2 regions of the Ruegeria sp. CDSA193 genome follow, and region 2 is predicted to be linked to the other one. Evidence: riboswitches for the same ligand, from Rfam matches in the RefSeq annotation. Region 2 holds a riboswitch; the other holds the start of a gene.
What was found. A riboswitch is a leader RNA that binds a small molecule or an ion and turns the genes downstream of it on or off. The one in region 2 is predicted to bind cobalamin.

Region 1: it holds a riboswitch for cobalamin, as region 2 does, so the genes downstream of both, AC2FLG_RS08410 (CbtB domain-containing protein) here and AC2FLG_RS14625 (hypothetical protein) in region 2, are expected to answer to the same signal.

What each region holds. Positions count from the first base shown of each region.
Region 1 is NZ_JBXWPN010000004.1:52,701-58,684, reverse strand. Features, by position in the region: gene AC2FLG_RS08425 (cobyrinic acid a,c-diamide synthase CobB) at 1-850, shown strand, start outside; gene cobA (uroporphyrinogen-III C-methyltransferase) at 847-1,575, shown strand; gene cobF (precorrin-6A synthase (deacetylating)) at 1,568-2,311, shown strand; cobalamin riboswitch at 2,355-2,563, shown strand; gene AC2FLG_RS08410 (CbtB domain-containing protein) at 2,601-2,771, shown strand; gene AC2FLG_RS08405 (CbtA family protein) at 2,776-3,474, shown strand; gene AC2FLG_RS08400 (hypothetical protein) at 3,541-4,035, shown strand; gene AC2FLG_RS08395 (DUF1636 family protein) at 4,032-4,445, opposite strand; gene AC2FLG_RS08390 (DUF302 domain-containing protein) at 4,514-4,972, shown strand; gene AC2FLG_RS08385 (thiamine pyrophosphate-binding protein) at 5,050-5,984, shown strand, end outside.
Region 2 is NZ_JBXWPN010000007.1:47,351-53,334, reverse strand. Features, by position in the region: gene AC2FLG_RS14635 (DNA polymerase III subunit gamma/tau) at 148-1,899, opposite strand; gene AC2FLG_RS14630 (protein-tyrosine phosphatase family protein) at 2,056-2,556, shown strand; gene AC2FLG_RS14625 (hypothetical protein) at 2,558-2,962, opposite strand; cobalamin riboswitch at 3,046-3,265, opposite strand; gene AC2FLG_RS14620 (alpha/beta hydrolase family protein) at 3,405-4,262, shown strand; gene rsgA (ribosome small subunit-dependent GTPase A) at 4,287-5,315, opposite strand; RNA gene ffs (signal recognition particle sRNA small type) at 5,474-5,572, opposite strand; gene AC2FLG_RS14605 (5'-nucleotidase C-terminal domain-containing protein) at 5,612-5,984, opposite strand, start outside.

The sequences.
Region 1 (5,984 bases), on a different contig from region 2:
CGCCAGCCCGCGTCACGAGCGTCTGACCCGGTTGGGTATGGAACGTGCAGGCCTGCCGGTTCTGGGCGTTCTGCCACGACGCGGAGACCTGACACTTCCCGAGCGGCACTTAGGTTTGATCCAGGCGGTGGAACATCCCGATCTGGAAAGCGCCATTGTCGGCTATGCTGCGTTCCTGCGTGAACATGTCGATCTGGAGGCGATCAAGCGGGCGGCTTCCTCAAGCCCAAATAGGCCATCGTCAGCCGTGCTGCCGCGCCCTCCGGCGCAGCGGATCGCACTGGCCCGGGATGCTGCGTTTTCGTTCACCTATCCGCATTTGCTGGAAGGCTGGCGCGCGGCGGGTGCAGAAATCCTACCGTTTTCACCACTGGCGAATGAAGCCCCTGCCCCGGATGCCGATCTGGTCTGGCTGCCGGGTGGGTATCCCGAGTTGCACGCAGGCACATTGGCCGCCGCCAACACCTTCCAGACTGGGCTGCGCAAACATGCCGAGACAAGACCTGTGCACGGCGAATGCGGGGGCTACATGGCGCTGGGTCAGGCGTTGATCGACAAAGACGGAGTCCAGCACGAAATGGCGGGCCTTCTGGGCCTTGTGACCTCCTATGAAAAGCGCAAGTTCAACCTGGGTTATCGCAAGGCAGAATTACTGGCCTCGATGGCCGGATTTGCCGAAGGCACAGCGCTACGCGGGCATGAGTTCCACTATTCCTCGATCATCGAACAGCCTGACGCGCCGCTGGCACGCGTGTTCGACGCCGAAGGCGCGGAAGGCCCGCAAACCGGATCGGTGCGAGGCAATGTCACTGGGACATTCTTTCATCTGATCGCCGAGGCCTCGGCATGAGTGGTTTTGTGTCCTTCATCGGTTCAGGCCCCGGCGACCCGGAATTGCTGACGCTGAAGGCGGTAGACAGGTTGCAGAAAGCTGATGCGGTGCTGTTTGACGACCTCAGCAGCGGCCCGATCCTGAGCCATGCCCGCGAGGATGCTGACCTGGTTGGTGTCGGCAAACGCGCCGGGCGCCCCTCGCCCAAGCAGGATCACGTCAGCCGCTTGTTGGTCGAATATGCACAAACCGGTCAGCATGTTGTGCGGTTGAAATCCGGTGATGGCGGCATGTTCGGCCGGCTTGAAGAAGAACTGGTGGCCCTGCAAGAGGCCGGGATCGACTATGAAATCATCCCCGGCATCCCCTCGGCGGTAGCGGCGGCGGCAGCGGCAGGCATTCCGCTGACCCGGCGACTGACCGCGCGGCGCGTGCAATTCGTCACCGGCCACGATGTCAGTGGCAAACTGCCCGAAGATCTGAACCTGGCAGCACTGGCTGATCCACAGGCTACGACCGTCGTATTTATGGGCAAGCGCACCTTTCCCCTTTTGGTTGGCGCCCTGCATTCGCACGGCCTACCGCTGGACACGCCTGCATTGATGGCCGAATCCGTCTCGACCCCCGAACAAAAGCTGCAACGCTCGACCATCGGTGCCTTGTCGCAGCAGTTGGAAACCGAGATCGGCACCGCCCCGGCCCTGATCCTGTATGGACCTCTGGCAGAGTTCGAAAATGATTGACCTGACGCTGATCGGTATTGGCACCGGCAACCCGGATCATGTGACATTTCAAGGGGCGCAGGCGATCCGTTCGGCGGACCTGATCCTGATCCCCCGCAAGGGCGAAAACAAGGCCGATCTGGCAGGGCTGCGCGAGCAGATCATCGCTCAGGTCGCGGATACTCCTCCGCAAATCGCGTATTTCGACATTCCCAAACGCCGTGCCGATGATGGCTATTTACGCGGAGTGGACGAATGGCACGACGCGATTGCATTGCGCTGGCAGGAGGCCATCGCAGCCCACCCGAAGGCCCGTCATGTGGCGCTGCTGATCTGGGGGGATCCGTCGCTGTATGACAGTTCGCTGCGAATCGCGGCACGTTTGACCCCTCAGCCAGAAACACGCGTGATTCCCGGCATCACAGCGCTGCAAGCGCTGACGGCGGCCCATGCGATTCCGATCAACGAACTGGGCGCGCCCTATATCGTCACAACTGGTCGTCGCATCCGGGACGAAGGATGGCCGGAAACCGCAGAAAACGTGGCGGTGATGCTGGATGGTGAATGTTCATTCCAAAACCTGGACATGGAAGACTTGGACATTTGGTGGGGCGCATATGTCGGCATGAAAGAGGAAATCCTGATCAAAGGCCCTTTGGCCGAGGTTGCCCAGCAGATTCTGGACCGCCGCGCCCATGCCCGTGCCGACCATGGTTGGATCATGGATATTTATTTGCTGAAAAAGCGCATAATCTGACACAATACGTCGCAAATGATGATTGCACCGCCACAGCTATAGCGGCTAAATGGGGGTGTCTGGTCCTGCCGGAGAAATCCGGATGCTAAGAGGGAATTTGGTGCGACTGCCTCGGTGGTCAACTCCAAAGCCGCCCCCGCGACTGTAAGCGGAGAGCCCCTGTTCAACCAGCCACTCCCGGTTCTCCGGGGGGAAGGCGAACAGAGGCATCGACCCGCAAGCCAGGAGACCTGCCAGGCGCAAAAACGAAACACCGGCCGTCGGGTGCGGCGGCAGAGGAGAATACAAAATGGCAACACAAACGAAAACAGCATCCGCCGCGCGTACAGGCTTTGTTCCGGTCATGTTTGCAGTGGTTCTGGGTCTGGGCCTCATTACGCTGACCGGTCACGTTCAGGCAGCGGCCCTGCATGATGCAGCGCATGACGTGCGTCACGCGACCGGCTTCCCCTGCCACTAAGACCGTGTTCAGTCGTATATTGACCAGCGCGTTGTTCGCTGGTGCTGCAGCGGGGCTGATTGCCGCCTTGCTGCAGTTGGTATTTGTGCAACCAGTATTGTTGCATGCCGAGCTTTATGAATCCGGAGAGCTGGTGCATTTCGGGGCCGAGACCGTATCGGCTCATCCCGAGCTGCCGCGCATGTTCTCTGAACTGACGCGTGATGCGCTGAGTGTCATCTTTACCATGCTGACCTATACCGGCTATTCGCTGGTGATGGTTGCGCTGATGTCGGTAGCCGAAGGTCAAGGGCATCAGATTGATGGCCGGACCGGCGTCCTTTGGGGTTTGGCCGGATTTATCGCCTTCCACCTTGCACCAGGTTTCACCCTGGCGCCCGAAGTGCCGGGTGTCGCGGCAGCCGATGTCTATGCACGTCAGGTCTGGTGGTTCGCAACGGTTGCAGCAGCCCTTGTCGCCATGTGGTTGATCGCCTTTGGAGGTAACCTGATCAGCTATGTGATCGCCGCAGTACTTCTGTTGGTGCCACATCTTATAGGTGCACCCGAGCCCGATGTTTTCACCGGCCCTGTGCCGACTGAAATTGGCGCGTTGTTCGCGGCACGAGCTTTTGGAATCGGTCTGGTTGCATGGGTTCTGGTTGGCGCGTTCGCTGGCTATTTCTGGCAGAAAGAAGCGCAACCTTCCGAAGCAACGGCCTGATCGCACTTCGATTGAACGCGCCGGGTGTAAACTTGGCGCGTTTCCCTATGTTTTCAAGGAAATACAATGACCCGTTCACTTGCTCTATTCGTGATCGGTCTGGTCTTTGGCGGCGGTACAGGATTTGTAATTGCTGCTGCAAACGGCGTCACATTTGATGGCCACGACCATTCTGATCCGTCTCTTCACGGAGCCTCACCCACTGAGACCATGGCCCACGATCATTCCACGGCCTTGAACCTACCGGCAGGCACAGATGCACCTACACTGGACATCGCTCTGACACAGGATCCTATGTCTGGCTGGAACCTGCATGTTATGCCAAAAAACTTTACCTTCGCACCGCAGAACGCATCGACCGCAGACATGGCAGGCGAAGGGCACGCGCATGTTTACATCAACGGAGAAAAGCTCGCCCGGCTTTACGGCAGTTGGATGCACATTGATCAGTTGCCCAAAGGTGAGGTCGAGGTTTCGGTTTCGCTGAATTCCAACAGCCATAGCCCGCTTTCGGTCGATAACGTGCCGGTTCGTGCTGCGGTTACGGTTCAGGTTGACTAAAGCGCCGGAATACGCGCACGCAAACACATCCGAAGCCGCCCGCAGGGTCGGGCGTCTTCGATCCAGCCCTGCGGGCTGTTCAGGTAAGTACGGCAAGTTTCAGCGATATCCGCAGCATCCGCCACCACATCGACACCCGAAAACACATAAGATGCGCGCCCCAGCGCCTGTATAGCCAGCGCCGTGGGTTCCGCGCAGCTGCTGAAACAGGCGTGTTCGCTCAATTCGACCTGATCCGTCAATCCAGCCCTTTTCAGTGCGTCCTTCACAGCCTGCACCTCGGCCGCCCGATCGCGTGCGGTGCCACAGGTTTTGCAGATCATCAGGCGCATCCGATCCAGACCTTTCCCTTCGTCCTGCGCCCGTTTCTGCGGCTTTAAGCGGCGCGGCGCAATCCCGAATGCACACAAGATTGTGAGTGCGACGTTCTCACATTTCTGGCAGGATTCCTGCAGACACCTTAAAAGGAAGCCTCTGGATGAAACTGCTTTGGACCGTCTTCGCCCTGCTGGCCCTGCCCGCCTGGGCCGACGAACCGCTCTCGGGATGGGCCGTGTATCCAACGGGCAAAAGCTATGATGAATTAGTCTCGGACACCAAATCGGCGGTTAAGGCAAACGGTCTGATCGTGGTCACGCAGGCCGGCCCCACCAAAGCCGCCGCCGCGCGGGGAATTACAATCCCAGGCAATCTGGTGATCGGCGCCTTCAACAATGACTATGCGGTGCGCGTGCTGGAAACCTCGGTGCGCGCAATGATCGAAGCACCAATCCGGTTTTACGTGACCGAAAACGAGGACGGCACCGCCACCCTGTCCTATAAAACGCCCAGCTTTGTATTCGCGCCCTATATCTATGAGGGCGGAGACCCCCTGAGGGACATTGCCCAGGAATTGGATGACACCTTTCAGATCGTGGCCGAAGCCGCTGTCAAATAGTCACACTGGCGTGATGCGCCTTGCGTCCGGGTCTGTCCTCCGCAATCTGCGTTGAAACAGTTTTCGGAGCTATACTGATGCAGGACTCGTCGCCCCGCGCTGCGGACATTCTGGCCCAACGGCTTTATGAGGCTGGCTGCCGCCACGCTTTTGGCATGCCAGGTGGCGAGGTGCTGACCCTAGTGGATGCGTTGGAAAAGGCGGGGATAACCTTTCACCTGACCAAACACGAGAACGCGGCCGGCTTTATGGCCGAGGCGGTGCATCACCGCGACGGCGCCCCAGCCATTCTGGTGGCCACACTCGGCCCAGGCGCGATGAACGGGATCAATGTGGTCGCCAATGCGTTGCAGGACCGGGTGCCAATGATCGTGCTGACCGGCTGTGTCGACGCAGATGAGGCGCTGACATACACCCATCAGGTCATGGATCACGCACGGGTCTATCGCTCGATCACCAAAGGGACGTTCATGCTGACCGCCAAAGGCGCGGATATTATCGCAGACAAAGCGGTGTCGCTGGCCAATCAACCGCGTCCAGGGCCGGTGCATATCGACGTGCCGATTTCGGTTGCGGATGCGCCTGTGACCGATGTCAAACGCCGCCGTCTTGTCAAACCTGCCGCCGTCGCGCCCGAGGGGGATTGCGTTGAAAAAGCCCGCCGCTGGGTGGCACAGGCCGAACGGCCCATCGCGATTATCGGCCTGGATGTTCTATATGACGACTCGCGCAATGTGGTGCAGGCGTTCCTTGAACATTTTGGCATTCCTTTTGTGACAACCTACAAGGCCAAGGGCGTGGTTCCCGAGGATCATCCACTGTGCCTTGGCGGCGCGGGCCTGTCGCCGCTGGCTGACACCCATCTGGTGCCGCTGGTTGAACAGGCCGATCTGGTGTTGTGTCTGGGCTATGACCCGATCGAAATGCGCCCAGGCTGGCGCGAGATTTGGGACCCCGAAGAAAAGCGCGTCATCGACATTTCGGCGGTTCCGAACGATCACTACATGCATCA
Region 2 (5,984 bases):
TCCTAATATCCGGTTTGACGCCTAAATACGGGCGCGGTCGGCGCGGCACAAGGGCCGAGCTGGCTCCTGCCCGTCGTCAAGGCCTTTGGCCAGACCTTTCCTCCCGTTGGGCGCGGGAGGTTTCCAGTTGGGTAAGATGGGACGGTTTCAGTCTTCCTCGAACGGGTCCCATTCGTCTTCGACCTCGGGCAGCGCCTCGGTTTCCACTTTGGCGGCACGTTCTTCCGGTGTTTCAATCCGCTTGATGCGTGCCTTCGGAAATTGCATGAGCACCGCCTGAACCAACGGGTGTTTCTCAGCCTCTGCTTTCAACGCCAGCTCGGCGGCGTCTCGAATCTCGGCGATGGTCGCAACCTCACCATCGGCCACAATCGACACAGCCCAGCGGTTGCCAGTCCATCGTTGCAGCGACGAACCCAGTCTCGCTGCCAGATCTGTGGGTGCGTTCTGTGTCGGGGTGAATTCGATCCGCCCCGGTTGGTAAGAAACCAGCCGCACCCCGTTTTCGACCTCGACCAGAAGTTTCACATCCCGATTGGTGCGGATCAATTCAACCACGTGGTCAAAACTCGGATACCGTGCAAGCGCCGATTGGATATCATGGGCCAGAGCGGCCGACGGCGCGCCGGCGGGGCTGCTAGTTGCGGATACGTAAGAAGATGATGCCGCTGGTACCGGAGCCTGAGAGGGCACGGCCATACCACCGCCAGGACCGCCATTCGGAGGCGGAGGCGGGTTGTCCTGCAGGCGCTTGATCAGCTCTTCGGGGCTGGGCAAGTCGGCAACATGGGTCAGGCGGATAACGGCCATTTCAGCAGCCATCATGGCATTTGGCGCGGCCGATACCTCTTCCAGCGCTTTCAGCAACATCTGCCACATCCGGGTCAAAACGCGCATTGGCAGGGCCTCGGCCATTTGCTGACCACGGGCACGTTCATCAGGGGAAACCGTCGGGTCCTCGGCTGCGTCTGGCGTGATCTTTACAACCGAAACCCAGTGCGTGATTTCGGCCAGGTCACGCAGCACGGATAGCGGATCGGCCCCTTCGGCATATTGCCCGCCCAATTCAGTCAGCGCGCATGCTGCATCCCCTCGCAGGATCATTTCCATCAAGTCCAATACCCGGCCCCGGTCGGCCAGACCCAGCATCGCGCGCACTTGATCTGCGCTGGTTTCACCGGCCCCATGGCTGATTGCCTGATCCAGCAGCGATGTTGCGTCGCGCGCCGACCCCTCGGCCGCGCGGGTGATCAGCGCCAGGGCATCATCCGCGATCTGTGCCTTCTCAGCCTCTGCGATCTTATTGAGCAGGCCAATCATGTCCTCGGGTTCGATCCGGCGCAGGTCAAATCGTTGGCACCGCGACAGAACAGTCACCGGGACTTTGCGGATTTCGGTCGTGGCAAAGATGAACTTCACATGCGCAGGAGGTTCTTCCAACGTCTTGAGCAGCGCGTTGAACGCGCTGGTCGAAAGCATGTGAACCTCGTCGATGATGTAGATCTTATAGCGCGCACTGGCGGCGCGGTATCGGACCGAGTCGATGATTTCGCGGATATCATTCACGCCGGTTCGGCTGGCGGCGTCCATTTCCATCACGTCGACATGGCGACCTTCCATGATGGCGACGCAATGTTCGCACTGGCCGCAAGGCTCGGTCGTGGGCTTGCCTTGCCCATCAGGACCGATGCAGTTCATGCCCTTGGCGATGATCCGGGCCGTGGTTGTCTTACCGGTGCCGCGGATGCCAGTCATGATGAAGGCTTGTGCAATCCGGTCGGCCTCGAACGCGTTTTTCAGCGTGCGCACCATTGCGTTCTGACCGACGAGGTCAGCAAAAGTTTCCGGGCGGTATTTCCGCGCGAGAACCTGATAGGCGGGGCTGGGCGTGTCGGTCATGTCTGCTCTGTTGGATTCGTGTCAGGTTTGCAGCGTAGAGACCCCCGCCGTCCGCGTCCACCGCGCGCGAAAAGGAATTTCGTTTTGGCAAGTTGCATCAGAGCCGGTAAATCATGAGGGGCTTTAGCCCCATGTGGTGATGCAGGAAAAGGAGCTGTGTTGGAGAGTTTTGCAATTCACCCTCTTGGATTGGGCAAAGGGCAGATCGCTCTGTGCCCACTGCCGGGTGTCACGGGCGATTATGCTGGGGATTTCGCAGTAATCCGGGATTGGGCGCCGGACCTGGTCATCTCGATGACTACTCTGGATGAGTTCCAGCATTCCGGCGCGCGTTCATTCGAGGCGGACCTGCAGTGCGAACGGATTGCCTGGGTCCACCTTCCGGTCTCCGATTTCGGCGCCCCCACGCCTGAGGTTGAGGCGCTTTGGCCGCAAGCCAGCGCCGCCGCCCAACATGTCCTTGCCAGTGGCGGCAAGGTGCTGGTGCATTGCCGCGGTGGGTGCGGACGCTCGGGGATGGTTGTGATGCGGCTAATGGTGGAATGCGGCGAAGCGCCTGACCAAGCGCTTCGGCGGTTGCGTGCGGTGCGGCCCTGCGCGGTGGAAACCGACGCGCAAAAGGACTGGGCCGGGTTGCCGGCCCGAACCCTTCCCTGAATCAGGCAGACACTTGATACGGAATACTTTCGCTGCGCGGCGGCAGGGTCGATACGTCGAGCATCGCACAGGGTGGTTCTGACAGAAAACCAGCGGATTTCTGGATGAACTCCGGCCCGAACATCATGTCGCCATAGGCGTCCAGCTTTTCTGTCGGCGTGTCTGTGCTGGTGCCGCAATAGACCCTGATCTGTTCTGATTGGGCCCGAAAACGGGCCGTGCAGCCTTCGGTGCAATGGGTCAGATCGCTGGTACCTTCGACCTCGAATGTTTTGGATGTCGCAGGCCTTGCCGTCGCCATCGCCTCGGCCATGGCGCGTGCCATTCGGGCAAGGGCGGGGCAGGGTTTCCCGGTCCTCTGACAGACGGTTGCGGTGAATTCGTGTGTTTTTGTCTTCCAGATCATAATGCGCCCTCCGCGCGCAGGACGGAGGGTGAGGATCAGGTGTGACAGCGCGCTGACGACCTGCCCGGACACCCCGCCCGAGTTTCGGTTTCGATACGATGGCAGGTCTCCTGACTTGCGGGTCGTCGCTTTGCCGACCTTCCCAGCCCTGGGGCCAGTGGTATTTCGGCATTGCTCACCGCTTACAGTTGCGGGGGCAGTCGCGGAGTTGGCCCTTTCCGGCATCGCCGGGGCAGACCGCACCGTGTTCCCTTTTCATCCCGCCCCAATTCCGGGGCAAGAACCATCACCACATCGCTAGCGGCTATGCAGACCCCGAGTCAAGCCACCTGTTGGGGTTCAAACCGGACGTTTGGTCATCTTGATGAAATCTTGACTCTGGTGGCCGAAATCGGGCCGATTGTTGAGTGAACCGAGTAGTTCAGAATTTGTTGGAAGCGCCATGCTTGATACCACGCCCTGCGTCCAGACTAAGGACTTTGACTTTGCCTCAGGCTCTGCCAGCCTGTCGGCGCGGCTGTATCTGCCTGAAACCGAGCCGAAGGTCGCCGTGGTGATTCACAGCGCAACTGCAGTGCCGCGCGAATATTACCAGCATTTTGCCCGTTGGCTGGCCGCCGAACAGGGTATTGCCTGTCTGACCTATGACTACAGCGATTTCGGGCATTCACTGCGCGACAAACTCAAAACCTCCGAGGTGACCATGGCGGATTGGGCCTTGGTCGACATGCCCGCCGCACGGGCTGAGATGCGCAGGCGGTTCCCGGACGCTTTGCAGTGGAGCATCGGTCATTCCCTTGGCGGCTTGCTGGGGCCGGTGCAGCCAGACATTGATCAGATCGACCGGATGATCTGTGTATGTTCGGGGCTGGTTACTCTGTCCGACCATCCCTGGCCCTATCGCGGGCTGGCGTGGTTGTTCTGGCACGGCCACGGGCGTCTGGCAGTGAATGCACTGGGGTATCTGCCGGGCAAAGCTGTGGGGATCGGTGCCGATTTGCCGGGCCCGGTCTATTGGCAATGGCGCAGCTGGTGCACGGCGCCGCAGAATTATGTGCCGCAGATCGGTGACGCTCTGCCCGAAGCGAGATGGGCGCAATCGAATACACCGGTGGACCTGTTCGCCTTCGAGGACGACCAGATGGTGCCGCCAGACGCAGTCTGGCGGCTTGCCGATCTGTATGGGCCGAAGGCGCGGCGACATCTGTTGTCTCCGAATGAATTCGGAGCGCCTGAGATCGGTCATATTGGCGCTTTTGCCCGCAGAAACCGGGCGGTTTGGCCCCGGTTGATTGCCTGAAAACGAGGCGCCTTTTTGTCACGCTTAGTGTCTGCTACGGGACTTTTTGTCGTGCATGACGGATCGCACCATTTTGCCAAAGGCTTTGTCACGTGCCCGTGACTGCGCGAGGGTCTCGGAATTCCTCTGATCTTCGCGCCGAAGCTTGTGCCAGCGCGCCAGCCGGTCGGGCTCAATCACGCCATTGGCAATCGCCTCCTGCACAGCACAACCGGGTTCGGCCTGGTGCTGGCAATCTGAGAACCGGCACGTTGCAGCCAATTCCAGAAGGTCGGAGAAAACCTCATCCACGCCGTCTTGGGCATCCATCAAACGCAGGGCGCGCATTCCTGGCGTATCAATCAGCCACCCCCCGTTTCGCATCGGGTGAAGCGCACGATGGGTCGTGGTGTGGCGACCCCGTGCGTCATCCTCGCGGATCCCCGCCGTTGTCCCGGCCTGACCAGTCATGGCGTTCGCCAATGTGGTTTTGCCGACACCGGATGAGCCGACCAAAGCAGCAGTTTGCCCGGCAGGGCACCAGGACAGGATCGGATCAATCTCTGACGCCTCCAGCGCGTTGACGGTTAGAACGGTCAGAAACCGAGCCAGCGAACTGGCCTGACTGGCATAGCTCTCTGGGTCAGGGCAGCTGTCGGCCTTGGTCAGGACAACAACCGGATAGCACCCGGCCTGATGCGCCAGCGCCAGATAACGCTCAAGCCGTGCCAGATTGAAATCGGCATTGCAGGAACTGACGATATACAGCACATCCACATTCGCCGCGATCAGCTGAACCTGCGCACCGGTGCCTGCGGCCCGGCGTTGCAAGAGGCTTTTGCGCTCCAAAAGATGCCGAATGCGGTTTTGATCATCCGCAAGGACCCAATCGCCAACCGCAAATTCGCCGGTTGATCGGTCAGGGGTCAGATCAGATGTGCCGCCAAGCGCATTCAGGCCGATCAGGCGATCACGATGGACGGCGTTGATGCGATGCGGTGTGCAGGTAGGGTTCACAGCATGTTGGGCTGCAAAATGAGAGGACCATCCCAGGTCCGAAAGTGTTTTGGACATTGTTCTGCCTGTGTTCAGATACAGGAAACCATCAGGGTGGCAGGCGCGCACCCGTCGGTAACGTGTTCAGGCAAAAGCGGGGGTTAGTCCCGGAAACGCTCTGCCCGAAGGGTCATTGCTACAATCATAAAGTCCCTCCTGCGGCAGTCGTTGCGCGTAAGTGAGAGGTTGGACATCGACCCAAGCGGGGCTCGTTGTGGCTGCTTCCTTCCGGATCTGACCAGGTTGGCGAGGCGCTCGCCCGCGCCAACCTCTCGAGGGTGGATATAGGCAGTTGGCCGGAAAAACACAACCCGTCAGAAGGTCAGAAGAATCCGTAAAAAGCCATTTCCGTCGGTTCCAAGGACTTGTGGATCAAATTCCTGAATGTCCTGCAGATGTCGGTGGGCATTTGGACCGGTGCGTAAGATCGCTTGCGTACCAGTACTACTGGTGATTCTGAAGGGTTCCTGGGCCTCTTCCAGCGGATCGCTGACCAAGGTGCCTGACAGATAATCCAGCAGGGCTTGCTGGACCGGCAGGATGGGCATGTCGATACGTTGCGCATTACCCGCAAATGGGAAATGCCCGCCCCCGCTGGCGCGATAATTGTTAAGCGCGACGGCAAATTGCTGATCCGGTGCAATGGGGGTGGCACCGACCAGAACCTCTGAAACACGCCGGTTTTCG